4 regions of the Bacillus haimaensis genome follow, and region 2 is predicted to be linked to each of the others. Evidence: riboswitches for the same ligand, from Rfam matches in the RefSeq annotation. Region 2 holds a riboswitch; each other region holds the start of a gene.

Evidence for each region. A riboswitch is a leader RNA that binds a small molecule or an ion and turns the genes downstream of it on or off. The one in region 2 is predicted to bind S-adenosylmethionine.
Region 1: linked by a shared signal. The riboswitch ahead of ABN702_RS01930 (Fur-regulated basic protein FbpA) and the one ahead of ABN702_RS12245 (O-acetylhomoserine aminocarboxypropyltransferase/cysteine synthase family protein) in region 2 are both predicted to bind S-adenosylmethionine.
Region 3: linked by a shared signal. The riboswitch ahead of ABN702_RS01245 (methionine ABC transporter ATP-binding protein) and the one ahead of ABN702_RS12245 (O-acetylhomoserine aminocarboxypropyltransferase/cysteine synthase family protein) in region 2 are both predicted to bind S-adenosylmethionine.
Region 4: linked by a shared signal. The riboswitch ahead of ABN702_RS08570 (iron-containing alcohol dehydrogenase family protein) and the one ahead of ABN702_RS12245 (O-acetylhomoserine aminocarboxypropyltransferase/cysteine synthase family protein) in region 2 are both predicted to bind S-adenosylmethionine.

What each region holds. Positions count from the first base shown of each region.
Region 1 is NZ_CP158164.1:421,759-429,271, reverse strand. It holds gene ABN702_RS01945 (S8 family peptidase) at 1-948, shown strand, start outside; gene ABN702_RS01940 (DUF6944 family repetitive protein) at 1,006-1,557, opposite strand; gene ABN702_RS01935 (multicopper oxidase family protein) at 1,589-3,139, opposite strand; gene ABN702_RS01930 (Fur-regulated basic protein FbpA) at 3,232-3,435, opposite strand; SAM riboswitch class I at 3,525-3,632, opposite strand; gene ABN702_RS01925 (DEAD/DEAH box helicase) at 3,712-5,154, opposite strand; gene ABN702_RS01920 (metallophosphoesterase) at 5,251-6,405, opposite strand; gene ABN702_RS01915 (DUF3817 domain-containing protein) at 6,471-6,770, opposite strand; gene ABN702_RS01910 (hypothetical protein) at 6,893-7,099, opposite strand; gene ABN702_RS01905 (hypothetical protein) at 7,236-7,513, opposite strand, start outside.
Region 2 is NZ_CP158164.1:2,403,075-2,410,587, reverse strand. It holds gene ABN702_RS12250 (AAA family ATPase) at 1-1,390, opposite strand, end outside; SAM riboswitch class I at 1,605-1,709, shown strand; SAM riboswitch class I at 1,870-1,989, shown strand; gene ABN702_RS12245 (O-acetylhomoserine aminocarboxypropyltransferase/cysteine synthase family protein) at 2,052-3,371, shown strand; gene metX (homoserine O-acetyltransferase MetX) at 3,393-4,493, shown strand; gene ABN702_RS12235 (homoserine dehydrogenase) at 4,486-5,691, shown strand; gene ABN702_RS12230 (hypothetical protein) at 5,848-6,870, shown strand; gene ABN702_RS12225 (hypothetical protein) at 6,933-7,334, opposite strand; gene ABN702_RS12220 (CPBP family intramembrane glutamic endopeptidase) at 7,407-7,513, opposite strand, start outside.
Region 3 is NZ_CP158164.1:284,225-291,737, forward strand. It holds gene ABN702_RS01230 (MFS transporter) at 1-623, shown strand, start outside; gene ABN702_RS01235 (hypothetical protein) at 747-1,040, shown strand; gene ABN702_RS01240 (diacylglycerol/lipid kinase family protein) at 1,170-2,054, shown strand; SAM riboswitch class I at 2,151-2,265, shown strand; gene ABN702_RS01245 (methionine ABC transporter ATP-binding protein) at 2,381-3,406, shown strand; gene ABN702_RS01250 (methionine ABC transporter permease) at 3,399-4,055, shown strand; gene ABN702_RS01255 (MetQ/NlpA family ABC transporter substrate-binding protein) at 4,075-4,920, shown strand; gene ABN702_RS01260 (carboxymuconolactone decarboxylase family protein) at 5,043-5,414, shown strand; gene ABN702_RS01265 (hypothetical protein) at 6,092-6,244, shown strand; gene sufC (Fe-S cluster assembly ATPase SufC) at 6,553-7,335, shown strand; gene sufD (Fe-S cluster assembly protein SufD) at 7,351-7,513, shown strand, end outside.
Region 4 is NZ_CP158164.1:1,678,442-1,685,954, reverse strand. It holds gene ABN702_RS08580 (methionine ABC transporter ATP-binding protein) at 1-94, opposite strand, end outside; gene ABN702_RS08575 (MetQ/NlpA family ABC transporter substrate-binding protein) at 167-982, opposite strand; gene ABN702_RS08570 (iron-containing alcohol dehydrogenase family protein) at 984-2,072, opposite strand; SAM riboswitch class I at 2,156-2,265, opposite strand; gene argH (argininosuccinate lyase) at 2,644-4,017, opposite strand; gene ABN702_RS08560 (argininosuccinate synthase) at 4,049-5,263, opposite strand; gene argF (ornithine carbamoyltransferase) at 5,331-6,305, opposite strand; gene carB (carbamoyl-phosphate synthase (glutamine-hydrolyzing) large subunit) at 6,290-7,513, opposite strand, start outside.

The DNA of each region.
Region 1 (7,513 bases), 2.0 Mb from region 2:
ATTCCGTACAAAGTTGACAATCAATTGTTTGAGGCGCAGCAAATTCCCGAAGGAGTGGAGATGATACAAGCTCCCTCTCTCTGGAATAGAGGCTTTAAAGGAAAAGATACTGTCATAGCAGTCATTGATACCGGCTGCGATACCTCTCATCCGGATTTGGAAGGGAGAATCATAGCAGGTCGGAATTTTACCGATGATGATAATGGCGACGTTGAAAGGATTACCGACTATAACGGACATGGCACACATGTTGCCGGAACCATCGCTGCCATTAATGCCGCATCCGGTGTAATTGGTGTTTCTCCAGAAGCTAAACTGCTGATTTTAAAAGCGCTTGCTGGAGAGGAAGGCTCTGGCTCCTATGAATGGGTAACATCAGCAATAGAATATGCAGTTTCTCAGAAAGTGGATATCATTTCCATGTCACTTGGTGGACCTATAGATGTTCCCGAGCTTCATGATGCAATCAAGTCCGCAGTGGATAATCAGATCCTGGTTGTATGTGCTGCAGGAAATGAGGGGGATGGAAAGCATTCTACGGAGGAATTCTCTTATCCGGCAGGCTATAATGAAGTAATTTCGGTTGGGGCAGTGAGTCTTCAGCGCAAATCGTCCTATTTCACCAATTCCAATAATGAAGTGGACGTCGTGGCACCAGGAGAAAAGATAATTTCCACGGTACCCGGAGGCAGATACGCTGTTTTCAGTGGTACATCCATGTCAGCACCACACGTAGCAGGCGCCCTCTCCCTGGTAAAAAATTTGTCCGAAAGCGAGTTTGAACGCAAGCTTACCGAGCCTGAATTATATGCACAGCTTGTGAAGCGTACCATTCCATTAGGATACCCTAAGAGTCTCGAAGGAAATGGTCTGATTTATTTAACTGCCCCTGAATTGCTGGCTGATTATCTGAAACAAATTAATATTGAAGAATCGATTGGTGTATAGGGAAACGAAACGTCAAAAAGGAATCCCAAAGGAGTTTAACGCTCCTTTGGGATTTTTTTATTTGATATTTGCCTGCTCTTTGGTAATGTCTATAGCAAGAATAACTGAACCAATTGCTTGAATCCAACTGCCCGTATTAATAATCGCTTCAATGCTTTCACTTTCCCCAGTCTTTATCTCATTTGCACCACCGATTGCCTGTAGCGAGTTCCCGATAACCTGAAGGAGGTTTCCGATGATGGCCATGGTATCGACATCTGGTCCATCCCACTCATCTCTAAGTGCTGCCGCTCCACCGAGAGCTTGGAGCAGGTTCCCACTGATAAACAATTTATCTCTAATAATCGTATCTTCCTCTATTAACAGACCAGAAATAACCGTGATATTCCCGATGGCTTGAATTCCATTGCCAATTTTTCCAATCGTGTATCCTTCCTGCCCGTCCGCTTCCAATGCATTACCTGTAGCTTGAAGCACATTTCCAACCATGTCTAAGCCCTCACTCTGCTCCTCCACTCTGACAAGGAATCTGGTACTGCTTACAGCGGAAAGGACTGTACCTACAGCCTGTATCCATGACCCGATAAGTATTTTATTTTCACTATCCATGATCTATCCGCCATTCTCTTCATACCAAAGCTTATTTTATAACAAGATAAGGTCTCATCATCTCATAGTCCTCGTGTTCTAGCATATGGCAATGCCACACATATAGTCCCGTGTATGGGCCGAAATTCATGATAATTTCTGTTACCTCTTCAGGATTTGCCCTGACTGTATCCTTTTTCCCGCATTCCTGTGGTTCCGGCGGAATAGGTGGGCCCATATACTCGATTACTCGATCTTGTGTAAAACGTTCTACATTAAATTTCCTTCGTCCCAGGATTTGAAAATCTACTAGATGAATATGGATGGGATGGGTATCCTCTGTTGTATTGATCAAGTACCAGATTTCCGTACTCCCGAGTTTCGGTTTCTCCGATATTGGAGCATCCCAATCTTTGTTATCCAAAAGCATAATTTCCCGACCATAATTGTCCATTGTATGATCCAATGTCAAAAACCTTTTAAATGCTGCGTCTTTTGTTTGGAGTTTTGGGAAATTTCCCAAGTAGGATGGGATAACACTGGTGTCAATATGCTTAAGTGGCAGTTTCACGATAAATTTCATCATATCTCTCATTTCAATTTCCTTGTCACCCTCCGGAAACGGCGCCGGTGCATCATTGGTCATGACGATACTTGTTCCTTCGAGGTTGGTAAAATCAATGACTAAATCTGCTCTTTCTGCAGGTGCAAGAGTGATGGATCTGATGCCAATCGGATGATCCATCAGACCTCTATCCGTTCCGATCTGATACATGAGCTGTCCTGAGTCCAGTTTTATTCGATAAAAGCGGCTGTTGGAAGCATTGACTACTCGGAAACGATATTTGCGAGGTTCTACTACCAAGAATGGCCATACTTTCCCATTGACCAGGATTGTATTACCAAAAAACTCCGGTACTACAGATGTTTTCAATCCTGATACCGGTTCATCCGGTTGCGTCGGATAGTAGAGAGAACCATCCGGTCGAAAGGATCTATCCTGGATGATAAGAGGAATATCATAGGCGGATGAGGGAAGTTTCAGGGAACGCTCGAAATCACTTCGTACTAGATACATCCCAGCGAGTCCAGCATATATATTGAGGCGGGTAATACCAAGTGCGTGATCATGGTACCAGAGCGTACAGGAATTCATGTAATTATCGTACCGGTAGATTTTCTGTGTAAATGTGGGGCCAACCTGTTCAAAATTTGCACTGAACCATGAGTCGGGGTACCCGTCACTTTCAGGTTCCACGACTGCACCATGTACATGAACAACTGTTCGGACTTCCGGAACATCTTTATGGGCACCATGAACCGTAAAGTCCACTGGAAGCAAATGCCTTTTTGGCAAAGCATTCATCCATTTGATGAATACCTTCTCCCCACAGTCGACTTCTATGGTCGGTCCAGGGAATATTCCTTCATATCCCCACACCGTTGTCGAGGGGAGATCGCGGTGAAGGGATTGCTTTGTTTCCTTCATTGTTACCTCATAATAGGTGTAAGTGTTGTCTTTTTTTACTGGTTCTAATTTTGGAGGAATAGGGAGTGCATCTACAAATTTTGTAAGTGAGGATACAATTTGGGTTTCAGCCATTTTTGGTTCCCCCTTATATAGGCTCTCCCCAAAGAATATTCGGCTGTCTTGCAAATTAACCCTATTTTTGTAGTTCCTTCCCCTTTCTCCCCTTACTTTCTTCTAACCCACTGGATCGATCCCATGTCATCATGGGGATGCATGTAATGGTCGAATTTTTTATATTCCTGTTCCAAATCTGTTAAGGACAGTTCATACAGGTGCTGATCCTCCTTTTTGAATACACGGAAATAGAGGAGCTTACTGATTAATTCCGACCGTCGATTTTCAACCGCATTTTTCAAAATTTCTCCCATTTTCATCACTCCTTAAATGAATAAATACAAAAAACCTCTTCCCGTCTGAGACAAGAAGAGGTTGGATTTATAAAGAAAAAAGAGACCTCAACTTATCTGCCAAGCATTGCTGCCTGCTGGAATTAGCACAGTATTCCTTATTCGAATCTGTTGCTGAAGCTTCATAGGGCCAATCCCTCCACTTCTCTGGATAAGTTACGCTATTAAGTTATGTCAGGAAAAAGTAATTTGTTATGACCATCATAAACCCGATAATCCCGATTTGTCAACTAAGAATTATTGTCGAGCCTCATGGACCTTCAGCATTTTTCCTTTTATCGTGGTGTGCTTCATCGCTTTTAGCACAATCGGACCCTTTCCATTCAAAATATCAACATAGGAGACATTATCCTGAATGGTGATGATGCCTATGTCACCAGCAGCCACTCCTTGTATTTTGGATATGGTGCCGACGAAGTCGACCGCTCTGATTTTCTTTTTCTTTCCACCATTGAAATAGAGCTTCATAATATCCTTGTCCAATTTCGCACTTTTTGCTTCTTTAATAGTTGGGCGTGTATTTATTTTCATATCAAATTCAGATGTTGCCCGAAAAACTATTTCTTTAGTTGGAGCTTCTCTTTTCGTTATCTTAAATCCAATATAAGATTCGATTTCTGCGAGGAATTTTTCTTCATATGGAGTAACGAAGGTAATGGCTTTTCCTGAATTTCCTGCACGAGCCGTCCTTCCTGTTCGATGAACATAGCTCTCCTTCTCCATCGGCAGGTCGTAATTGATCACAAGAGAAACATTTGCGATATCAATCCCTCGTGCCGCAACGTCCGTTGCTACCAGATAGCGGAATTTCCCTAGTTTGAAATCATTTATAACAGCAAAACGATCCTCTTGCACCAAACCTCCATGCAGCTTGTCACATGGATAGCCCGCGCGATCTAGCTGACGATATACATCATCCACCTGAATCTGAGTTCTGCAAAAAACAATACAACTATCCGGGTTCTCCACTGTTGTAACAGCTTTCAAAAGAGAGAACTTATCATTCTCCTGAACTTCTATAATTTCATGAACAATTTTATCCGTTGTGATACCTGTACCTTGAATTTCAATATGAGTTGGTGTTTTCATATATTTATGAGAAAGCTGCTCGACATCCTCTGGTAATGTCGCGGAGAATAGCATCGTCACCCTATCGGTGGGCAACTTTTGGATAATGGCTTCCACCTGATCAATAAAGCCCATATTTAACATTTCATCCGCTTCATCTATAACAAGATACTTTAAACGCTCCACATCAAACGTCCCTTTTTCCATATGATCGAGCACCCTGCCAGGTGTTCCCACCACCACATGAGACTTTTGCTTCAACTCCAGCTTCTGCCTATCAAATGGCTGCTTGCCATAGATCGCAGTGGCTTTAACCCGCTTGAACCTGCCGATATTCGTTATATCCTCTTTGACCTGAGCTGCAAGCTCCCGGGTTGGAGTCAGAACGAGTGCTTGAGGTTTATTCTCCTCCCACTCTACAAGTTCACAAAGCGGTATGCCAAATGCTGCTGTTTTACCGCTGCCTGTCTGTGATTTCACGACGAGATCTTTATTCTCCAAAGCATTGGGAAGAACTTTTGCCTGGACTTCCGTAGGAACGGTATATCTTAATTTTTCAAGAGCGCTAACTATCTCTTCACTTAATTGGAAGTCTTTAAAACTATTTTTCATGCTGTACCCTCATTTTTCTTCTATTTACAACAGATTCATTATACTTCATTATCGTTTGTAAAAAAAATAGACCCATTTTAGTCTATTTACTTCAAGCTAATCTTCCTGTAAGAAGGTCACTTTTAATTCCACTACCTCTGATCTGCTGCCAATTCGTATCGGCGGTCCCCAAAAACCGAACCCCGAGGAAACGATAGCATGTAAGCTGTTTTTCTTCAGGTAGCCCCAATCCAGTTCGAACATCCTTTTGGTAATGAGGTGATTGGGCATCATTTGCCCTCTGTGGGTGTGACCAGACAAAATAATATCAATTCCGCTTTCTTCTGCTTCCATTAACTGGGTCGGCTGATGATCCATGGCGATGATGGGAAGATTATGGTCCAGGTTCTCTACTAAGTCTTTTATGAGTTTCCTTCTTGAATCTGTTTTATCTTTCCTACCCAATATATAAAAGCTATCCTCGACTTGAATTACTTCATCCATCAAAATCTGGATATCTAGCTTTTTCATTTCCTCTAAAAATGCGGGAATTTCCCTTCCGTAATACTCGTGGTTGCCAAGTACACCGTATATCCCCATTGGTGCATGCATATTCGTCAGAATCGCCCCCATTTGCTTCCGTACAAATTGTTTTGGATCATCATCAATTATATCCCCAGGAAGCAGGATCAAATCCGGTTTTATACTTTCCACAGTTTTTACGAGCCGACTCACATGTGCCCTACCGGATAGCTTTCCAAAATGCATATCAGATGCTACAGCGATTTTCAGTTCCTTATGGTTTTTCACCTTTTTTGGTATAGAGATTTCGTAGCTTCGAATTACCGGACTGTATGCGTTGAACATTCCTAATGCCATGAGCAGCATGAAGATGATCAAAGTAACATTTCCGGTCCAAATGATTGCAGCTTCTTCTGATAATGGACTCCACTTCAGCAGGAATACAGTTAAATTGGCTATAGGGAAAAGAAGTAGACCGTATTGCACCACCGCAAACCAATAGGAGCCGATGATGGAGAGGAAACTAAGTAGCTTCAACAGCCTTCCGAGAATATAGGAATACGCGATTATTGCTACAATGATGCTAAAAAGGATGTGGTGTTCCCAATGAAAAGCCGTGCTTGCCCAGATCCACACATTCCACCCAAGATAGTAAACGAATATATTGTACAACGAAAAAAATGCAAAAATCGATAAAACAGGACGAAGCTTCAATACGACAACCCCTTTGATGATTATATCTGCATTCATTATAAGTCATTGAAACGGAAATCTATAACAAACTGCATCAAAAAACTGACCCCCGAGATGGAGGGTCAGTTTACTAGAGTGGATTTTTTTAGATAGGAGTCCAATATAATATTTCCAAAAGGGATAAACGCTGCGATTACTGCCCCAGCTATCCATTTAAACGACCATCTGACTTTATACGTTACATAGGCAATGACGAAAAGATAGGTGATGAAAAGGAATCCATGGATTGCCCCTACTACACTTACCACCTCCGGAATATCCAGACCATATTTTATCGGCATGGCAATAAACAACAGGAGTAGCAGCGAGCCCCCTTCAATAAGTCCCATTACTCGAAATCGATCGATCGGCGTCTTTTTCATAGAATATAAACCACCTTAATATTTGCTAGTTGTTTTCTGTATTATAATGGATTTCCGGGCCTTATAGCGGATAGAAAGTTGACAATCCTGTGAAGTGGAAAGCTGTGAAAGTGTACCATTTATCATTTTTTTGATTTCCGGCAATATATCAGGTAGCCCAGCTGGATCAATATGGTCAAAACAAGTGCTGATGGAAAGATGACAATGAAAGATGCTACTGCAGCCAAATCACCCCAGGTCGGATCTGATAAGTGAATATAAATGGAATAGAGGACAGACAGAAAAAAACTGATGAGTACGCCATAAAACATGATTTTATATTTTTTCAATGCTAGTTCCCCCTTGTTCACCACATATTTCAATGCTCAAAACATCCCTGTTGATAAGTATATTATTTAGATTTGCTAAATAACCCTAAAGGAAAAAAACAGTGCAGTTATAAACCGCACTGTTTCATACTAATCCTCATTCGTGAAATTCCTTTAGTGCCAGAATACCTGCTTCCAAATAGTCCATGAATTTCTTTTCCACCTCAGGATCCAATGTTCCAGGCATGCACTCCTGGATTTTTTTAAAGTTATAGATGATCATCTCCGTCTTTAACCCTCTGCTGACCAATACACTGTTCAGCCATGTAGCATATTCAGTAAAGGTATTGGTGTCGTTAAGTTTATAAGCGGTATTCAGATATAGGAAATGATAGAAGTTGTCTTCTATTGTTCGTTCCTTCCCCTTTTCTCCAA
Region 2 (7,513 bases):
TGGTAAGCTCTGTTTTACCAACCCCAGTAGGTCCGACAAAAAGGAAGGAACCAATAGGTCGTTCTTTTCTTTTAAGACCTGCACGACTTCTGCGAATTGCTTTTGCAATCTTTTGGACTGCATCTTTTTGTCCAATCACTTTTTTATTTAAATTTGCCTCGAGATCACGAAGCTTTACTTGTTCTTCCTGTTGAAGTTTTCCAACTGGAATGCCAGTTTTTTCTTCTATGATTGCATAGATGTCATTCAGTGTAACTTCAATTTTTTTCGCAGTGGAGCTATTTCTACTCTTTTCAAGCTTTGCTTCTTCATCTCTCAGCTTTGCAGCGTATTCGTATTTCTCTTCATCCAAAGCTTTTTGTTTTTCCTTTTCAATCTGTGCAAGTCGGTAGTTAATTCCCTCCAAGTCCATTACATCCAAGGTTAAATTCTTCTTAGATCCTGCTTCATCAAGCAAATCAATGGCTTTATCGGGTAGGAAACGATCCTGAATATAGCGGTGTGACAGGCTGACGCAGGCATTTATCGCTTCTTCTGTATAGGAAACCTGATGGAAATCCTCGTATTTGGATTGGATACCTTTAATGATCTCAACAGCCTTTTCAGGAGTTGGCTCTTTTACCATAACAGGTTGAAAGCGTCGTTCCAATGCTGCATCCTTTTCTATTTGCCGATATTCCTTCAAGGTAGTAGCCCCGATGAGCTGCAGCTCGCCTCTGGCCAATGCCGGTTTCAACATGTTACCTGCATCCATGGACCCTTCCGCAGAACCAGCTCCCACAATTAAGTGCAATTCATCCACAAATAGGATGACGTTTTTTCTTTCCTGCAGTTCCTGGATGATCTGCTTCAGCCGTTCTTCGAATTGACCTCTAATACCAGTATTGGCAACAAGTGAGGCAACATCCAACAGATAGATTTCTTTATTCTGAAGCTTGGCAGGGACATCTCCGGTAGTAATATTAAGAGCAAGTCCTTCCGCGATGGCTGTTTTACCTACTCCAGGTTCACCGATTAGTACAGGGTTGCTCTTGTTTCGTCTATTTAGAATTTCAATTACTTTCTTGATTTCTTTTTCTCTTCCCACAACAGGGTCAATCAATCCTGCTTTAGCAAGATTTGTTACATTTTTGGCTAATTTGTCCAGAATTCCACGACCCTGTTTGGACTCTTTAGCATCTTTGAAATTTGACTCATTAGTAGGTCGATGATCCTGCTCCCAAAAAGGAGAGTGTCCGGAAAATCCTTGAAAGAATCCAGACGGTGTCTGTAATTTTGCTCTTTCTTCTTCAAAGCAGGAAGAGCATAGGACAAGTTGCTTTTGTTCTGAATTTAATTGGAACTTAACATGAATAGTTGCTTGATTCTGTTCGCATTTTTGACAAATCATTCTTTGCTTCCTCCTTGAGAATTGTTTGACTTTCTTTGACCATTTAGGTTTAGCCATAGTATACTTTGACCTTTTTTGACTTTCAAGTATTTTGCCTGTTGGTAAATCATAGAAAAAATATATTCTATATATTTAGAAAAGTTTGTTGACTTCATCTTGAGACTGTTGTTATAATTGCAAAAAGTATCAATCTTATAAAAATCATATAGCAAACTTCTTATTAAGAGTGGTGGAGGGACAGACCCTGTGAAGCCCGGCAACCTTCAATGATGTTGAAAAGGTGCTAATTTCTGCAGATTTTTTTTCTGAGAGATAAGAAGAGGACCTTGAATGAAAGCCTCTTCTTATCGAAGAGGCTTTTTATCTGTACAAAAGGGGGAAAAGTAAAAGTAATATTATCCGGAATTACTCAATATGGTAGATAGTAAATCAATCATCCAATCAATGAATTAACGCAATGAACAAAAAAAACTGAATATCTCTTATCGAGAGTGACCGAGGGATCAGGCCCTATGAAGTCCGGCAACCATCAGGAAAAGTTATTCTTTTTCTGAAAAGGTGCTAATTCCTGCAGGCGGACTATGCCTGACAGATAAGAGGAGGAAAAAACCTCTTCTTATGAAGGGGTTTTTTATTTTTATATAAAAACGGAGGTAAAAACATGACAAATACAAATGACGCTTATCAATTAGAAACGCTATTGCTACACGGAGGGCAAACTCCTGATCCGACTACCGGTTCCAGAGCCGTCCCCATCTATCAGACAACATCGTATGTGTTCAATGATACAGAGCATGCCCAAAATTTATTTGCCCTGAATGAATTCGGCAACATCTATACGAGAATTGGAAACCCGACAGTCGACGTGCTGGAAAAGAGAATTTCGCTGTTAGAAGGCGGAGTGGCGGCAGTGGCAACCAGCTCCGGCATGGCTGCAATTGCATTTGCCATATTAAACATTGCCCACTCCGGTGATGAAATTGTGGCAGCAGGCAATCTGTATGGAGGTACCTATAATCTTTTTGCTGTCACATTGCCGAAATATGGGATAAAAGTGAACTTTGTGGATGGAACGGATCCAGAGAACTTCAGAAAGGCAATAACCCCAAAAACCAAAGCGATTTTCGGCGAAATCATTGGAAATCCGAGCTTACATGTCTTAGATGTTGAAGGTGTCGCCAAAGTTGCACAAGATCATGACATACCACTCATTATTGATAATACTTTTGCATCCCCATATCTTTGCAACCCGATCAAGTGGGGAGCGGATATTGTGGTACATTCCGCAACTAAATGGATTGGCGGCCATGGAACGACAATCGGAGGAATTGTGGTGGATGGCGGTACATTCAACTGGGATAATCCTAAATTCCAAGACTTTACTGAACCGGATGAAAGCTATAATGGCATTCGCTATGCAGAAGCCTTCGGAAACCTTGCTTATGCAGTTAAACTGCGTGTCCAGCTTTTGCGTGATTTTGGCGCATGCTTAAGTCCTCAAAATGCATTTCTGCTTCTACAAGGATTGGAGACGCTTCACCTAAGGGTGGAAAAGCATAACGAAAATGCAACAGAGCTTGCAAGATTCCTACAAGATCATCCTGCTGTTGAGTGGGTATCCCACCCTAGTCTTCAAGGACATCCGGCGCATGCATCCGCTCAAAAGTATTTGAGAAACGGATATGGTTCCATTCTCAATTTTGGAATTAAAGGAGGAAGAGAAGCTGGAAGAAAAGCTATTGATTCAATCAAGCTATGGTCACATGTAGCCAATGTAGGAGACGCAAAATCCTTGATCATTCATCCAGCATCCACCACGCATCAGCAGCTTACAGGGGAAGATCTGAAAAAGTCAGGCGTAACAGAAGATCTGATTCGCCTATCTGTAGGAATTGAATCAATCGAAGATCTGAAAAAGGATCTGGACCAGGCACTTTTCACAGCAACAGGAAAATCCATCTTAAAAGTGGAAAGCATCTGATATGAAAAGGGTGGAAGGACAGTGACAGAGTGTGATTGCAAAACAACTGCCGGTAGTGTCCGGATCGAGCGACTGGTGCTTGAAAGTGGAGAAGTATTGGAGAAGGTGGAAATTGCCTATGAAAGGGTTGGAAATAAGAATAGGGAACTTATTATAGTCTGTCATGCCTTGACAGGAAACCAATTTGCAAGAGGATCCGAGGAAGAAAAAGGCTGGTGGCATTCCTTTATTGGTCCCGAATCCTATATTGATACAAATGACTATCAAGTAATAACAATGAATGTTCTAGGAGGGTGTAATGGCTCCACAGGTCCAACCTCCCTGAATCCAATAACTGGTGAAAAATATGGAAGCAAGTTTCCGTCCGTCACAATCAGAGATATGGTGCATGCTCAATATTTGGCATTGAGGGAGCTTGGGTACTCCGAAGCGAAAGCGGTTATTGGAGGCTCACTTGGGGGAATGCAGGTGCTCGAATGGGGAATATTATATCCGGATTATGCAGATATTCTTATTCCTATGGCTGTAACCCCTTATTTTACTGATTATGCTCTAGCTTTTAACTGTATTGGAAGAAGAGCCATTATGACAGACCCGCTTTGGAATAATGGAGATTATCAGGAAAATGAAATGTTGAAAGGTCTTGAAATAGCCAGAATGGTTGGTCTGGTAACTTATCGCTCTGCCAGTTTATTCAATCATCGTTTTAACCGGGAACAGAAACGAACAAAAGATGACTCTACTGTTGAATATCAGGTGGATTCTTATATGAAATACCAGGGTGAGAAATTCACACGACGTTTTGATGCCAACAGCTATCTTTGTCTGTTGGAGGCAATGGATCAGTATGATATCGGCTGGGAACGGAACGGCTGGAGGCAAGCACTGAGCCAAATAAAAAGTAAAGTGTGTATGATAGGTTTTTCAAAAGACCTGCTATATCCCACTAGTATGATAAGAGAAGCAGTGGAGGCACTGAAAGCCCATGGAATATCTGCAAGTTTTGTTGAGGTTGAAACAGAGTTCGGACATGATGGCTTTTTGGTTGAGTTTGACAAATGGGGGATGGAAGTGAAGAGATTGCTTGAGGAAAAAGAGAGAAGGGAAGTGACTCATGTCTAAAATAAATGTGGCGCTGTTGGGATATGGAACGGTTGGAAAGGGGGTATACAGTACGATTGAATCCCATCAAAACCGTTTACAGAGGCTATTGGGAAAAGAGGTTAAAGTTGTTGCCATTCTTGTTCGAAATTTAGAAAAACATGTGGCGCCGGATGATCAGGTCCTACTTACAGCGAACTTTGAGGATATTCTGTCACTTTCAGATCTTCATATTGTCATTGATGCCATTGTTGGCAGGGAACCAGGATTTACTTATCTGAAAAAAGCAATCGATAAGGGTTGTCATATTGTTACGGCGAATAAAGAAATGTTTGCATTTCATGGAACCGAGCTGCAGACCTTGGCCCTGGAAAAAGGAGTTGGCCTAGGCTATGAGGCGACCGTAGCGGGAGGAATCCCTATCATCCAAACGATTCGACAGCTTCTTCAGGTTAATCATTTTCAAAAAATCGAGGCCATTCTTAACGGAACCTCCAACTTCATTTTAACGAATATGAGGAAGTTGGGCAGCACTTTTGCTGAGACGCTCCAGCTTGCAAAAGAAAATGGCTATGCAGAATCCGATCCTACCAATGATATTGAAGGATATGATGCCCTTTATAAAGGCATGGTAATGAGTCAGCTGATTTATGGAGAACTGCCTTGTATCGATAGCGTCAAAAGAAAGGGAATAACACATATTCAGCCTCAGCATATGAAGGTTGCAGAAGAAGCGGGTTTGAGGTTCAAACATGTGGTCGCTCTCTCCAAGTCAAATGATGAGATCCAATGTAAGGTGGAACCTGTTCTTGTAACAGATTCCCATCCTTTCTATCAAGTCGAAGGGGTTCAAAACAGTGTTTCTATTACAACCGATCTGTTGGGTACTTTGCAGCTGCAGGGTCCAGGGGCTGGCATGTTTCCTACAGCGAGTGCAGTCCTAGAAGACATCATTCAGTTGGAAAATAAACCTAAAGCCTCTCCTGCGGCAAAAAATTCTGTTACTGACCAGGATACTTTATTGCAATGGGTAATCTTTTGTGAATACCCTGAAATAGAAAAATCCGGTCAAGAAATTTCGGTCATCGAAAAGCTGGATGATACAACCTGGATTATTGAAGGTGAGGTTATACCTTCGGGGTTGTCACACAGTTCGAGTACAAACATATTCCCGTTAAAAGGAAGGTATGAAAGGAAGAAATTGCCCCTCCAAGTTTAATAGTTACTAGAGAACATTTTCTAGCGGAATGTTAATAAAGCCCTTATCAAAAAAGCGCTTCTTTCCTGACTGCCTGTCTCATATAATGTGACAAGCAGTTTTTTCATTTTCAATGTGGAGAGGTCGCAAAAAAATAGTTTAGAGGTGGGGGCGCGGTTGAGTAGAAGTTGGCTTGGTGCCTTTCAAATAGGTGCAGTTTATGTTGGGACAATAGTGGGGGCAGGTTTTGCAACCGGTAAAGAGATTGTCCAATTTTTCACCCAATATGGATGGATAGGATTCTTCTCCATTTTAATCAGTGGGTTTTTATTCATTTGGCTTGGTACGAAAATGATGCTGGTTTCCAAAAGGATAAAAGCGACTTCCTATAAAGAGTTTAATGAATATCTGTTTGGGGTGTCTGCAGGTACAGTGGTCAACCTCTTCATGCTCATCATTTTGACCTGTGTTGGAGCTGTGATGCTGTCCGGGGCAGGAGCTGTATTTGAAGAACAACTGGGATGGCATTATCAGCTTGGGTTATTGCTGACAGTGGGATTGGCTGTGTGCGTTGTATTAGTTGGTGTCAAAGGCTTGGTTGGTGTCAACATTGTGGTAGTGCCTGTCATGATCGGATTCAGTTTTTTCATCGCAGGAAATGCCTTAATGGAGCACGGCCTGGATTTCCTGACCCTGGCTTCGCAACAGCCGTCATGGAAGGGTTGGATTTCCCCTATTACCTATGTCGCTTTCAACTTGGCAATGGCTCAGCCTGTTCTTGTACCTCTTGCAACAGAAGTCGATGACGAATGGGTCATTAAGCATGGCGGTTTTATAGGTGGCCTTGTTCTTTGCTTCATCTTGATAACCTGTCATATATCCATCGCATCACTGCCGAATTTCCAGACGTTTGAAATTCCTATGGCAGAGGTTGTAAAGCTTGGTATGATTTCCTTTTTCGGTATGTATGTGTTTGTCATTTATGGGGAGATTTTCACTTCTGTTGTCAGCGATATTTTCGGTTTGCAGCGTCAGTTGGAAAGCATGTGGAATATTCCTCGCTACATCGTAACGATCGTTTTGGTTTCCATCATATATACGATAAGCCAAATCGGCTACGGAAGTTTAATTGAACACCTCTACCCACTATTCGGCTATATAAGCATCGCATTTCTGATACTTTTGATTGTGAGGAAATGAGTCAGGCAGGAAAACCTTTCGTGGTTTCCTGCCTGCTTTCATTTTTGGATTATCTCCTGTTGTCATCTTACAAACATCGCTACTATGGCAACAACAGGAATAGCTGCCGTTAAAGCATTTCCTACAAGGAAAAGGGAATTAATCGTACTTTTGACTTCCGGGTAGTTCGCTACGAGTTCATTTCGTTTTAGAAGATTAAAAATGGCATTTATCACAACACTAACGACGACTATCACTAATGGGATAATCAGGTCTGCATCAGAATCAGCTAATGTCATAAATCCGAAAACAATTAAAACTATCGGAAGAGCTTCAATAAATGCTACAAACATAAATAGCCTTGTTTGTATGTGAGAGATGTTCTCCGGGTGCATTGCCAGCTGTTCCATACTTGACCTGAGCAGTAAAGCTATTCCAAAGCATGCAACTACAGCTGCTATGACAAATAGATAAATGGCATCCATACTTATTCCTCCTTCTTTCATTTATCCCAGAAATCATTTTACCTTATTGACGGGATGAGGGTAAATCAAAACTTAAAAATTCAATGGCATAAGGACAAGCAACCAGATATCAAACACCAAATGGGAAATAATGATCAGCACCAAAGAGCGTTTCCATTCGAATAATGCCCCCCAGGCGA
Region 3 (7,513 bases), 2.1 Mb from region 2:
TTTTTACCTCTATGCCAAAGGGTCAATTGAAGTTGATCATTATGTTTGCTGCTGCACAGATTCTCATTGGTTTTGGTTCGGGGCTTGTCATTCCTTATCTCAATTTATATTTTGCAGATCGTTTTCATACTTCCAATTCCTCAATCGGGCTTGTACTGTCATTAGGTCAAGCAGTGACCGCAGTCGCTATGATTATCGGACCAGCGCTGGTGAGACGCGTAGGAGATATTCGAGCGGTCGTGATTCTTCAGCTATTGTCGCTTCCGTTTATGATGATAACGGCATTTACGCATAGCTTCTGGCTGGCCGCACTGGGCTTTCTATTCCGCCAGGCACTGATGAACGCAGCCAATCCAATCATTTCCTCCATGATGATGGAAAAAGTGGATGATAGGCTTAAGGGTTTTGCAAATTCCATAAGCCAGATGGTATTCTCACTTGGTTGGGCAAGTATGGGACCGGTTTCTATGACCATTGTCTTGATGTACGGGGATTATTGGGGTTATGCTATCGTGTTTTCTATTACTGCCGTCCTTTATTTGACAAGTTCGACTTACTTTTATTTGGCATTCAGAGGGAAATCGACGGCAACCTATCAAAAAGCAAGGCTTAAGACATCATAGATTGACATATTTCTTGGGAAATGAAACCCGAAAAGCAAATAACCACGATATTTGTAGGAAAGCATGTGCAGGATTTCCCCCTTTTTTCATGAATATTGGTAGTATAAAAAGGGGGGAAACACAATGAAAAGCATGTTGGAGGCATTTCTAGATAGAGTTAGAACGAAAGCGCATATTCTCGAAATATTGCCTGCATATTCACTTACATGTTGTTTGATATCGGAAAGTGACAGTTCGATATTTATCATAAGCCGAGATAAAATAGAATTGATTGACAGCTTTGAATCTTTGGATATCAAGGTGGAGGGACCATCAGACATTCTTTGTGAACTCCTTAATGGAGCGGCAAAGCTTACGAATGATAAACTGATTTTCCGGGGAGCTTTCGCCAATTTCTTCTTTTGGATTCTCTTCTGATTCTATCTAAGGAAGCTCAACTTTAAAGGTTGGAGCCGCTCTTCTGTCCCAAATAGAGGATTATGCTTTGATGCTAGCGAAATAGTAATTTACAGAAATGGAGAAGCAGATGTGGAGCGGAGTGGTAACATGTATTATTTTATTGTGAACAAGACTTCGGGGAATGGAAAAGGCGCCGTTGTATGGAAGAAGGTTCAAAATCTCTTGGAAGTAAAGAGGGTTGATTATAAAGTTCTGTATACGGATGGTTCCGCCCATGATGCTATGCTTGTGGAAAGTATCATTCATACGGATATTACAGCCATAGTGGTAGTTGGTGGAGATGGAACGATCCATGGGATAGCGAATTCACTAGCGGGTAAGCATGTACCGATGGGGATAATTCCGGCAGGGTCCGGCAATGATTTTGCAAGAAGTCTGCAGATTCCAAGGCATCATGAAAAAGCGTTGAATCGAATACTTACAGGTAAAGTGAAAACAATGGATTTGGGAAGGATCGGTCATGAATTTTTCATTACAATTGCCGGAATAGGCTTTGATGGCAAAGTTGCCAAGGTAACGAACGAATCCAAGGTAAAGAAGCTGCTTAACAAATTGAACTTGGGCAGTTTATCTTACATATACAGTTTGATAAAAGTATTGATTACATATGAACCTACCAATGCAACCATTAAAATAGATGAGGATATCCATCATTTCAAAGAAGTGTGGATGATTTCCGTTGCCAATCTTCCCTTTTATGGAGGAGGCATCAAAATTTGTCCGGATGCTAGAGCGGATGATGGCTTATTGGATATCTGCGTCCTGCATGGAGTAAACCGATGGGAGCTGTTGATGGTCTTCCCCAGTGCTTTTTCAGGGAAACATATTACGCATAAAAATGTGACGATGCTAAAAGGTAAAGACATCTTCATCACACCGGAGAAAGAATTGGTCATTCAGTGTGATGGTGAGATTGTTGAGCAAAAAACGATTGCTCTTACGGTCGAAAAAGAGGCTTTGCAAATTTTATAGATTTTTTGTTTGACAGACCAATATCACCGTGATACGATAACACTCGTTACTTAAAAAATATCTGATTTACCCAAATACTTAACTGAATATTGTTATCTCTTATCGAGAGAGGTGGAGGGACGTGCCCTATGAAACCCGGCAACCGTCAACAAGGAATTGTTGAAATGGTGCCAATTCACACAAAGCATACGATTGCTTTGATAGATGAGAGAAAGGACTTTTTTAATATTTAATCCTTTCTGCTCATTGCTGCAGAAAGGATTTTTTGTTTTCTATTAACTTGTGTGGGTAAGCTAAGAAAAGCTAGATAGAAGGAAGGTGTTCGTATGATCTCATTACAGGGAGTAAAAAAGGTATTCCAAACGAGAAATGGAAAAGTTACCGCTGTGGATGATATAGATTTATCGATTAATCAGGGAGAAATTTTTGGCATCATCGGTTATAGTGGTGCTGGAAAAAGCACATTGATCAGGATGCTGAACGGATTGGAAACTCCAACAAGCGGAGTGGTGGATGTCGCTGGCCGTGATTTAGGAAAAGTCAGAGGAAGGCAGCTCCGTGAGGCACGCCAAGAAATCAGCATGATTTTCCAGCATTTCAATCTGCTGTGGTCTAGAACGGTAAAAGAGAACATCGCATTTCCACTGGAGATTGCCGGTGTAAAGCGTGAAGAGAGAAACAAGCGTGTTGCTGAACTTGTGAAACTGGTCGGCCTGGAAGGAAGAGAGGATTCCTATCCCGCACAGCTCAGTGGAGGGCAGAAGCAGAGAGTAGGCATTGCAAGAGCGTTGGCAAATAACCCAAAGGTTCTTCTGTGTGACGAAGCAACATCAGCACTTGATCCACAAACAACAGATTCCATTTTGGAACTGCTGGTGGATATCAATAAGAGATTAAAATTGACGATCGTATTGATTACGCATGAAATGCATGTTATTAGAAAAATCTGTCACCGGGTAGCTGTAATGGAGGCTGGAAGAATCGTAGAGCAAGGAAATGTTCTCGAAGTATTCCGTAAGCCTGAACAACCGATTACAAAGCGCTTTGTGAAACAGGTCACGGAACCTGAGGAGACTCAGGAAACGATAGAGCATCTTTTGGCCGAGTTCCCACAAGGCAGAGTGATTCAGCTCACTTTCGTCGGGGCATCTGCCGAACAGCCTATCATCACGAATCTGATTCGCAAATTTGCAATAGACGTCAATATTTTGCAAGGGAAAATCTCTCAAACCCAAAATGGAGCCTATGGCACGTTATTCGTCCACTTGGATGGCGATGAATCAGAAGTGGACAGGGCGCTGGCATACATTCGTGAACAGCAGGTGGAGTTGGAGGTGATGACGAATGTTTGAACGCGTTAACTGGGATAAGATGTATGATGCAACGATTGAAACACTTTATATGAGTAGTATCTCGGTTCTTATTACATTCTTCTTAGGGATAATTCTTGGCCTTTTATTATTTTTAACAGCTAAGGGAAACATATGGCAGAACAGATTCATCAATGGGTTGGTAGCAGCCGTTGTTAATATATTTCGTTCGATTCCGTTCGTGATCCTGATCGTCTTATTGATTCCTTTTACAAGAACGATACTGGGTACTATTATCGGAGCCGATGCTGCATTGCCGGCCCTGATTATAGGGGCAGCACCTTTCTACGCACGGATGGTGGAAATCGCGCTAAGGGAAATTGACAAAGGTGTGATTGAAGCGGCCCGTTCCATGGGGGCGAAAACCGCCGAAATCATTTGGAAAGTATTGCTTCCGGAATCGATGCCAGCCCTGGTTTCAGGGATTACGGTAACAGCGATCGCAATTGTAAGTTATACAGCAATGGCAGGTTTTGTCGGAGCTGGCGGGTTAGGTAATCTAGCCTTTCTTGATGGCTTCCAGCGTAACAACTGGGATGTTACCTTTGTATGTACGATCATCATTTTAATTATTGTGTTTGTTATCCAATTTATTGGTGACTATATAACAGCTAAATTAGACAAACGATAAGAAAGCGGGGATTTTACAGATGAAAAAATTATTAAGCTTTGCAGTCATTTCATTATTGGTGTTTGTACTGGCGGCTTGCGGTTCCGATGAAGGCGGGAACGGTTCTGGCGACGGGAAAGGGATTAAAGAAGGAAAGTTAGTTGTAGGTGCTTCCAATGTACCTCACGCTGAAATTCTTGAAGAGGCGGCTCCTTTATTAGAAGAAAAAGGGATCGAGCTTGAAATCAAAACATTCTCTGACTACGTTATTCCTAACCAGGCTTTAAGAGATAAAGATCTTGATGCTAACTTTTTTCAACATGAGCCTTACCTGAAATCGCAAATTGCTGATAACGACTATAAGTTTGAAAGTGCCGGTGGCGTCCATATCGAACCGATCGGTGTTTACTCCAAAAAACATGACAGCCTGGAGGACCTTCCAAAAGGCGCTGAAATCTTGATGAGTAACTCTGTTGCTGATCATGGCCGTATCCTTTCCATGCTTCAGGAAAAAGGATTGATTACACTCAAAAAAGGTGTGGAAAAAACTGCTGCAACTGTGGATGATATCGAAGAAAACCCAAAAGATTTGCAGTTCAACACACAATTCGAAGCGGCATTCCTTCCTCAAGCTTACTTGAATGGTGATGGTGATGCGGTTCTGATCAACGGAAACTATGCTCTTGGTGCTGATATAGACCCTGCGAAAGAAGCGATTGCCCTTGAGTCACCGGAAGACAACCCATATGTGAATCTTGTAGTTGTCCGTTCTGAAGACAAGGACAATGAGCAGATCAAAGCATTGGTGGAAGTTCTTCAATCTGAAAACATCAAAAAGTTCATCGAAGAGAAATATCAAGGAACTGTTATTCCTGCTGGGGAGTAATGGTAGTGGAAAGCGTCCTTCATTGGACGCTTTTTTTTGTTGGATGGTGATGTGGATGAATACATTCCTCCTTCCTGAACAAATACTAACACTGTGAAAAATTAGGATGGGAGTTGTCACGAATGGAAGAACAATATGAACCGAAAAACTATGCAGAAGCAGCACTTCATGACTATAAAGCGGGTTTAGGGGTATTCACCGAAAAAATGCCGGAGCTTGCACATCACTACAACGAGTTTACTGAAGCGTGTTTCAAGGAAGGTGTGCTCGATAAAAAGCAGAAGCAGCTCATCGCGCTTGGCGTGAGTGTCTATTCACAGGACGAGTACTGTATTGTTTACCACACGAAAGGATGCTTGGATCAGGGAGCGACAGAACAGGAAATTCTCGAGGTATGCGGTGTGACTGCGGCATTCGGCGGCGGTGCAGCGATGAGCCAGTCCGTGACGTTGGTGCAGTCGTGTATTGCGGATTTTAATGATTTGCAGCAATGAGTGAAAGAACTGCCCGACTTACTTTTCGGGCGGTTTTTTATTGTTTGCAGGTGAGAAAAGGATAGGTTGAAAAAATAGATGAGGATGACGGATTTTTTCAAGGGGAGAGAGGGTGGAAAAGTCCGTCATCGAGCTTATGAAGGACCTTTCGAAGGGAATACCATGTAGAAAAGTCCATCATCGAGCTTATGAAGGACCATTCGAAAGGAATACCGTGTAGAAAAGTCCGTCATCGAGCTTATGAAGGACCTTTTCAAGGGAGTCCCGGATAGAAAAGTCCATCATCGAGCCTATGAAGGACCTTTCCAAGGGAATCCCGGTTAAAAAAGTCTATCATCAATCCCATGAAGGACCTTTCAACGAAAAATGCAGCACCAAAAGTCCATCATTACAAGAAGAATGAACACCTCCATCAGGACATCCTCCAATCAGGACCAATAGTGAGGTATTATAGGAACGCATATCACCTCGCCCCGTAATGAAGGATTATAACGGAATACGCCGATATTCGGGTGTATTTCCGCTTTGGTTCATTTTCCCATCTCTGCTATGATTAAATATGTGTTTAATGCAAATACTTCGAGGGTATCTACAAAACTGGATACGAAATTAAACACATATAAATATGAAGGGATTGGTTTATTATCCATCAAGTACATGTGAAGTACACTGGCGAAATGGAAAAGGCAATGTATCAGGCTTATGGTTTTGGTTATGAGGAATACTCGCGTAAGCTATCCAAGCGTATGGAGGTAGAACAGCATCGAGATGCAGAATACAAGAAAAGCTTGGAGATTGTTGCAGAATTAGACCGTAAATTCCACCCGTAACGAACTTAGCAACTATATAATACAAAATAACAAAAAGGGTAAGTGATTTCCTCCGACATGAATGGAGGTACCACATACCCTTTTTTATTTATAGAAAAGGATGATTCCTCCTAGATTGTATAAGATAAACTATGTACTTAATTCGACATGAACCCTTTAGTTTCGATATAATTTAAGGGGGCTTGTCACAAAACGGAAAAGGTTGCTAACACTTTCTATTTGTTATAAGATTGTAATGAGAATAAAATGAGAATTAAAACAAGAATGTGTTTTCATATAGAAGCACAGATCATTGGAGGTATAGAGTTATGGGTTCAACGTTAACAATCAAGGATTTACATGTATCTATTAACGATAAAGAGATTTTAAAGGGTGTAAATCTTGAAGTAAAAGGCGGAGAGATTCACGCTATCATGGGTCCAAACGGTACAGGTAAGTCAACGCTTTCATCTGCTATCATGGGTCACCCTAAATATGAAGTAACAAGCGGAAGCATCACGTTTGATGGCGAAGATGTGCTTGAAATGGAAGTGGATGAGCGTGCGAAAGTAGGTTTATTCCTTGCGATGCAATACCCAAGTGAAATCAGTGGGGTAACAAATGCTGACTTCCTTCGTTCTGCAATCAATGCTCGTCGTGAAGAGGGCGATGAAATCTCCTTGATGAAGTTCATCCGTAAAATGGATAAGAACATGGACTTCCTTGAAATGGATCAAGCAATGGCACAGCGTTACCTGAATGAAGGTTTCTCTGGTGGGGAAAAGAAGCGTAACGAAATTCTTCAATTGATGATGATCGAGCCTAAGATCGCAATCCTTGACGAGATTGATTCTGGTCTAGATATCGATGCATTGAAAGTTGTTTCTAAAGGAATCAACGAAATGCGTGGAGACGACTTCGGTTGCCTTATCATCACTCACTACCAACGTTTATTGAACTACATCACTCCTGACCACGTTCACGTAATGATGCAAGGACGCATCGTGAAGTCCGGTGGCAAGGAATTGGCGCAGCGTTTAGAGGCAGAAGGTTACGATTGGATTAAGCAAGAATTAGGTATCGAAGACGAAACAGTCGGTCAAGAAGCGTAAGCAAGGAGGATTATCATGACGTTAGAGACAAAATTACCGTTTGATCAAGACTACCTCAGCAACTACTCCAAGGAATCAGGGGAGCAGCAGTGGCTGTCGGATCTTCGCTTACAAGCTCTTGCATTGGCGGAAGAACTTCCATTACCAAAGCCGGATAAAACGAAGATTACCAACTGGA
Region 4 (7,513 bases), 720 kb from region 2:
CGCCTTTCTGCACCTCCAACGAAACATTTTTCAATGCCTCGATGCTGGATTTCTTGGAGACAAAGCTTTTGGAGATGTTATCGAGTCTAATCATTATGTATCCCTCCATTTTCTGAGTAAATATTGTAGAAAGCCGCACCATTGGCGGCTTTCCTAAGTCTTGCTATTACCATGATGGAACAACAGATCCTTCAAACGTTTCATCGATAAACTGTTTCACTTCATCAGAATGATAAGCTTTAATCAGCTTTTTCAATACTGGATCATCCTTGTTCTCCGTGCGGACGACCAATGTATTTACCCAAGGAGAGTCTCCTGGTTCAATGAAAATGGAATCTTTGGTTGGAACAAATCCAAATTCCACCGCGAAGTTTGTGTTGATAGCAGCAGCTGCCAGTTCTTCGAGTTGACGTGGGATCTGGGAAGCCTCCAATTCAATGAATTCCAGGTTTTTTTCATTTTCCTCTATATCCTTTAAGGTTGCATTTGCACCAGCGCCTTCTTTTAATTTGATCAAACCTGCCAATTCAAATAGCTGCAAGGAACGAGCCCCATTAGTTGGGTCATTTGGCAAACCGACCTTATCGCCATCTTTCAGATCTTTAATATCTTTGATGCTAGCAGAATATATGCCCATCGGGAAGTTAACTGTTGTCGCTACATCTGTTAAGTCCAATCCGCGGTCCTTTTTGAACTGCTCCAGATAAGGCTTATGCTGGAAGCTGTTTACATCCAGGTCACCCTCGTCCAACGCGACATTCGGCATTACATATTCAGTGAAAACCTCGATTTCTATATCCAATCCATCCTTTGCCGCGACTTCCTTCACTTTTTCCAATATCTGCTCATGAGGTCCCGCTGTAACTCCGACAATCAGCTTATCTTCACTCAGGGCCTCACTCCCCCCTGATTCACTGCTCCCACATGCAGTAATAACCGATAATAATAGTGCTGTCAGCAAAAATCCTAATATTTTCTTCATCCTACTCTCTCCCTTTTTCATTTATTTTTTCGATTACTTCAAATGCTTCCAAAATATCTGATGCTTCAAATTTCCTTTTCATAAAGTGGATCGACTCTGAAGGAAGCAGGGTATTATCGGCGATTTTTTCTAGCGTCTTTCTATCATTGATGGAAATGCCAAGATCATGGAGGCTCATTGGAAGACCTGTTTTTTCAAAAAATAAAGCCAGATTGCTGATCTCCTCTATTTTTCCTTCCAATGCCAATTGGACGAGTATTCCATATGCTACTTTCTCTCCATGAAGAAGATGATGGGTGGAAGGAATTTTCGTCAATGCATTATGTACAGAATGTGCGGCTGCTATCCTTCCATAGTGATCTGCATAGCCACCCACCATTCCACCAAGCATAATGATGGCGTCGGTGACAGCTCGGAAACTGGATTTGAGCGTTCCCCCTTCTATATCAGCGAGGGCTTGAATTCCCTCTTCCAATATAATGTTTTTACAAAGATCGGCTGATTGCAGCCCTATTTGGACAGGTACCGGAACTGTTTCGAGATCGTAAATAAGGCTCTCCGCCTCATACCATTTGGCAAGTGTATCGCCGATGCCAGCCTTGAAAAACTGGACGGGTGCATTTAGCAAAATTTCAGGTTCCACCAAGACCAAAAGCGTACTTTTCGGAAAAATGGTATACCGTTTAAACTGGCCACTCTCCGAATAGAAAACACTAAGTGGGGTCCAAGCGGCACATGTGGAAGCGACAGTAGGAACCAGGACAACATCCACACGCATTTCGTAGCCCAACGCTTTAGAGAGATCTAACACTTTACCTCCGCCCAACCCGATGATTATGTCCGCGTCCCATGATTCTGCAATATGCCTTATCCGCCTGACTTCCTCATCCGAACATTCACCTCGGTAGTGTTCAAAGTGCACCTGTAGGAATCCGAAATCAGGAATATGCGATTTCACGGCATGCAGTGATTTTGTTCCATGTACGATGAAGACCCTTTTAAACCCATTTGATTCTAAAAATTCAGGAAGTTTTTTAAACACTCCCACCTCCGATTGATAGATGGCTGGTGCACCCTGTACGTTGATCATTTCATTCCTCCCTCCAAAGTTCCAATGCAACAAAAAATCCTCCCTTGAAAACAAGAGAGGATGAGAATACAAAAAAACGTCCTCTCTTATCTTCCAGAACATCGTTGTTCTGCTGGAATTAGCACCTTTTCTATCGATCTAGAAAGGTTGCCGGGCGTCATGGGGCCAGTCCCTCTGCCACTCTTGATAAGAGTTGTAATTTTTGAAACTATTGAATTATTAAAAGATTAAAGTAAGTATATGTTGCTGAAAAGCTTCTGTCAATAAGTTTTTTGAAATAATAAAATGTAAGCGTTTTTACTACTCCTAATCTTGTAAATAGATTGTCACCTTTGAACACGCTGTTGATTTCCGCACTAGGCGCAGCGACCCAAGGGGCGGTGTCGGAGCCTCCTCGGCTTCGCCTGTGGGGTCCCCAGTCTACCGCTATCTCCCGCAGGAGTCTTCGCCTATTGCTCCAATCAATAGCTAGATTCTTAAAACCTACACTAGAAATTAACAGGGCCTTCGTAAAAAAAGTAGAAAGTTAATTAATATTGTTGAAGTTTTCCTCTGCACTAAAAAACTCCAATTAGTCGACAAATTGCTCGGCGAAGGCTAGTTGGTTTTTTACTTGTTGGAATCCTGTGCCTCCTTGGCTGTTTCTTGCTCCTACTACATTTTTGGGTTGTAGGATTTTATAGATGTCTTCTTTGAATAATGGTGAAAACTGCTGGTATTCTTCTATGGTCAAACCTAATAGGAACTTTTGGTTATTTATGGCATACAGGACGATTTTTCCGATTATTTCATGTGCCTGTCTGAATGGCAGTCCCTTTGTTACAAGGTAATCTGCAATATCTGTTGCATTGGAGAAATCCTGTGATACAGCTTGGTGCATCTTATCTTTGTTGACAGTCATGGTACGGATCATCGGAGCAAGAAGGCGCATTGAACCGTCGAGTGTTGCTACTGTATCGAACATCCCTTCTTTGTCTTCCTGCATATCTTTGTTGTAGGCAAGCGGTAGCCCCTTCAAAACAGTCAGCAGACCTACGAGGTTGCCATATACTCTTCCGGTTTTGGCACGGAGAAGCTCTGGGACATCCGGATTCTTCTTTTGAGGCATAATACTAGATCCCGTGCAAAAGGCATCGTCTAGTTCAATGAATTGAAACTCCTGACTCGACCAGATGACCAGCTCCTCGGATAAACGTGAAATATGTGTCATGATTAGCGATGCGTGTGACAGGAACTCAACGATAAAATCCCTGTCGCTGACTGCATCCATGCTGTTCGGGTATACCATATCAAACCCTAATAATTCTGCCGTCTGCTGTCTGTCGATCGGGAAGGTTGTTCCAGCAAGTGCGCCGGCACCAAGTGGTGACCAGTTTATACGTTTCAAGCTGTCCTGCAATCTTTCTTTGTCACGTTCAAGCATCCAAAAATATGCAAGAAGATGGTGAGCAAAGGAAACAGGCTGTGCTCGCTGAAGATGGGTGTAGCCTGGCAGAATGGTGTCAATATTATTCTTTGCCTGATCCATTATCGCTTTTTGCACGTCATTCAAAAGTCCAATGATCGATTTCGTCTGCTTGCGAAGATACAGATGCATATCTGTCGCGACTTGATCATTACGGCTTCGTCCTGTGTGAAGCTTTCCTCCAACAGGTCCTATTTCATCTATTAGCAGCTTTTCAATGTTCATGTGAATATCCTCATGCTCCACAAGAAACTCTACATCTCCATTGTTGATTTTTTGCTGTATCTTCAATAATCCCTCTTTGATTGTATTTGCATCCTCAATGGCGATGATTCCGCAGTCCCCGAGCATCTGCACATGTGCGATACTGCCTTCGATGTCTTCACTAGCCAACTCTTTATCGAAAGTAATAGAGGCAGTGAACGCTTCTACAAGCTTGTCGGTTTCCTTGGTGAATCTTCCGCCCCATAGTTTAGACATAGGATGATAGCCTCCATTTCAAAAAATAAGTTTAATAGCTTGCTACTTTTTCTTTTTTATGAATTTCCACATACACCTTTGTCGGCAGACCCCAGAGCTTGATAAAGCCGACTGCAGCGTTATGGTCGAACATGTCCCCTTTGGAATAGGTGGCCAGTTCCTCATTGTATAAGCTGTTTTCGGATTGACGCCCGACTACTGTATGGTTTCCTTTTTGGAGCTTTACGCGGATTTTTCCGCTTACATGCTTCTGGGTTTCCTCAACGAAAGCTTGTAGCGCACCCACTAACGGGGAATACCATAATCCTTCGTAAATCACTTTTGCCATTTGTTGATCAATGGAGGTTTTGAATTGGGTCACTTCTCTAGGCAATGTCAAAAATTCCAATTCCTTATGTGCCTGAATCAGAATAAGCGCAGCGGGATTCTCGTAGACCTCACGGGATTTGATTCCAACAAGACGATTTTCAATGTGGTCGATACGGCCCACTCCATGCTTTCCTCCTATTTCATTCAGTTCTTCAATCAATGGTACAAGATCCATACTCTTATCATTAAGTGCTACAGGAACACCATTTTCAAAGGTTATTTCAAGGTATTCCGGCTGATCTGGAGTCAATTCAATCGGATTGGTCCATGCAAATGCCGCTTCCGGTGCTTCATTCCATGGATTTTCCAACACACCTGCTTCACAAGCTCTGCCCCAAATGTTCGCATCAATGGAAAATGGATTATCCAAATCTACCGGAATCGGAATATCATGCTTCATTGCATATTCGATTTCCTCATCACGTGTCATACCCCATTCACGTACCGGGGCAATTACTTTCAAGTTAGGGTTAAGCGCCTGAATGCTTACCTCAAAGCGGACCTGATCATTCCCTTTCCCGGTACAACCATGTGCAACGGCTATAGCTCCCTCCTGTTCAGCCACTTCCACCAACAGCTTGGAGATCAAGGGGCGTGAGAGTGCGGAGGATAGTGGGTACTTCCCTTCATACATGGCATTCGCTTTAAGGGCCGGAACGATATATTCCTTCGCAAGCAGTTCTTTTGCATCTACCATGATTGCTTTGATAGCTCCTACATCCAGTGCCTTTTGTTGAATGGAAGCGAGATTTTTCCCTTCTCCGACATCCAGTCCGAGTGCAATAACATCGTAACCATACTTCTCTTGCAGCCATTTAACGGAAACGGAGGTATCAAGACCTCCGGAATATGCTAATACCACTTTTTCTTTAGCCAAATCATTCGTCCTCCCTAGAATAAAAATCTATCTCGTTGTATTTTTATACATTATATCGTAAAAAAAATCATCTTTCCAGTAATAGTTTCAGAATCGCCTTTTGTGCATGCAGGCGGTTTTCTGCTTCATCAAATACGACGGAATGCGGACCATCAATAATGGACGCTGTCACTTCTTCTCCTCTATGTGCAGGCAAGCAATGAAGGAAAATATAATCTTTGTCCGCAAGTTTGCAAAGATCTTCATTTACCTGATAGGGGGAGAATGCTTCCAAGCGATCCGCTGTTTCATTTTCCTGCCCCATGCTGGTCCAGACATCAGTTACCACCACATCTGCTCCTTGTATCATGGTTTTTGGATCTGTACTGCATTCTACCTTAGAACCGGTCAATTTTGCCTCTTCCTTCACAGATTCCAGGATGGCATCATTCGGTTCGTAACCTGTAGGACATGCAATGGAAATATCCATTCCCACTTTAATGGCGCCTTCCAATAGGGAATGGCACATATTGTTGTTTCCATCACCTAAATAACACATCTTCAGCCCTTTTAATTTGCCTTTATGCTCAAGAATGGTCAATAGATCTGCCATTACCTGTGCAGGATGATGGGTATCTGTCAAGCCATTGATGACTGGAACAGTAGAATGCGCTGCAAATTCCACAATCGATTCATGCTCAAAGGTTCGTATCATAAGTCCGTCAACATAGCGGGAAAGCACTTTGGCCGTATCATGGATGGTTTCCCCACGACCTATCTGGATGTCTTTTGAGCTTAGGAATATCGCATTGCCTCCAAGCTGAAGCATTCCAACCTCAAAGGATACACGGGTTCTTGTGGAGGATTTATCAAAAATCATCCCTAATACCTTGCCTTGCAAGTAAGGGTGAGCAACACCCGATTTTTGCATACTTTTAATTTCGATGGCTTCTTCCAACATGATCATTATTTCATCGGATGAAAATGATCCCAGTGTTAAAAAGTCTTTTTTTGATAATTTTTCAGCTTTTTGTTTCGAATCCCATTTTAGTACACTTTGCATAAATATTCAACCACCTTATTATTCTTACTTAAATAATTTTCCATGTGGGCATAATTGGGCTTAACTGTTCCACTTAACGCAGCAGCCATATTTACTGTATCCAGACTGGTGAAGATCGAGATGCCATATCTCGTGAATAAGGCCCGATAATGCAACCCGTTTCGGTTTTTGTCCCTTCCTTTTGTTGGAATGATAATTCCTGCAGCACACGTCCCGGATTGGATGAATTCTGCTATGCTATCATTTGTGATTTCCACTACTTCGACTATTCCTTCTGATTTCAGATATTGATAGGTTCCTTGGGTGGCGGCTATTTTAAATTTCATTTCCACTAATTTCCTGATAAGTGGAAGGGCAGCTTGTTTTTCCCGATCTGAAAAGGAACAGAAAATCTTGTTTGCCTTCTGGTTCGGTACGAATGGATTGTTCTTTCCTTGGAAGAACGCCTTGGAGAGTGCTTCTTCGACAGTTGATCCCAGGCCGATTACCTCTCCTGTCGATTTCATTTCGGGTCCCAGTACATGATCTACGCCCTTTAATTTTGTCACGGAAAAAACAGGTGCCTTGACCGTGAAGAAATCCGGTTCCTTTTTTAATCCTTTATCTATAAGCTTCTGGCCAAGCATGGCGTTTACCGCCAGCTCAATCATCGGCACCGCTGTCACTTTACTTACGATCGGTACGGTACGAGAAGCGCGCGGATTTACTTCCAAAACGTAGACATTGTTTTCCTGTATCACAAATTGGATATTGGCTATTCCTATAATCCTTGCACTTCTACAAATCTTTTCTGTGTATTCCAGCAATGTTGCTTTTATAGTATCTGAAAGTGTAATGGGAGGAAATACCGCTACGCTGTCGCCGGAATGCACACCAGCTTTTTCAATATGCTCAAATATTGCAGGAACGTATATGTCCGTACCATCGGACACTACATCAAGCTCACATTCCATCCCTGGTACAAATTCATCCACGAGCAATGGCCAGCTTCTACCATCTCCCATATTATCGAGCTGTAAATATTCATGCATTTCTTCTTCACTGTATAGGGTAAACATCGATTGTCCACCTATCACATAGGAAGGTCGGACAAGTACAGGGTATCCTAAGGAAGAGGCAGCCTCCATTAATTCTTTCGTATTATGAACAATCATTCCTTTTAAATGTGGAATATCTGATTGTTCAAGTAGCTGATAAAAGAGGTCCCG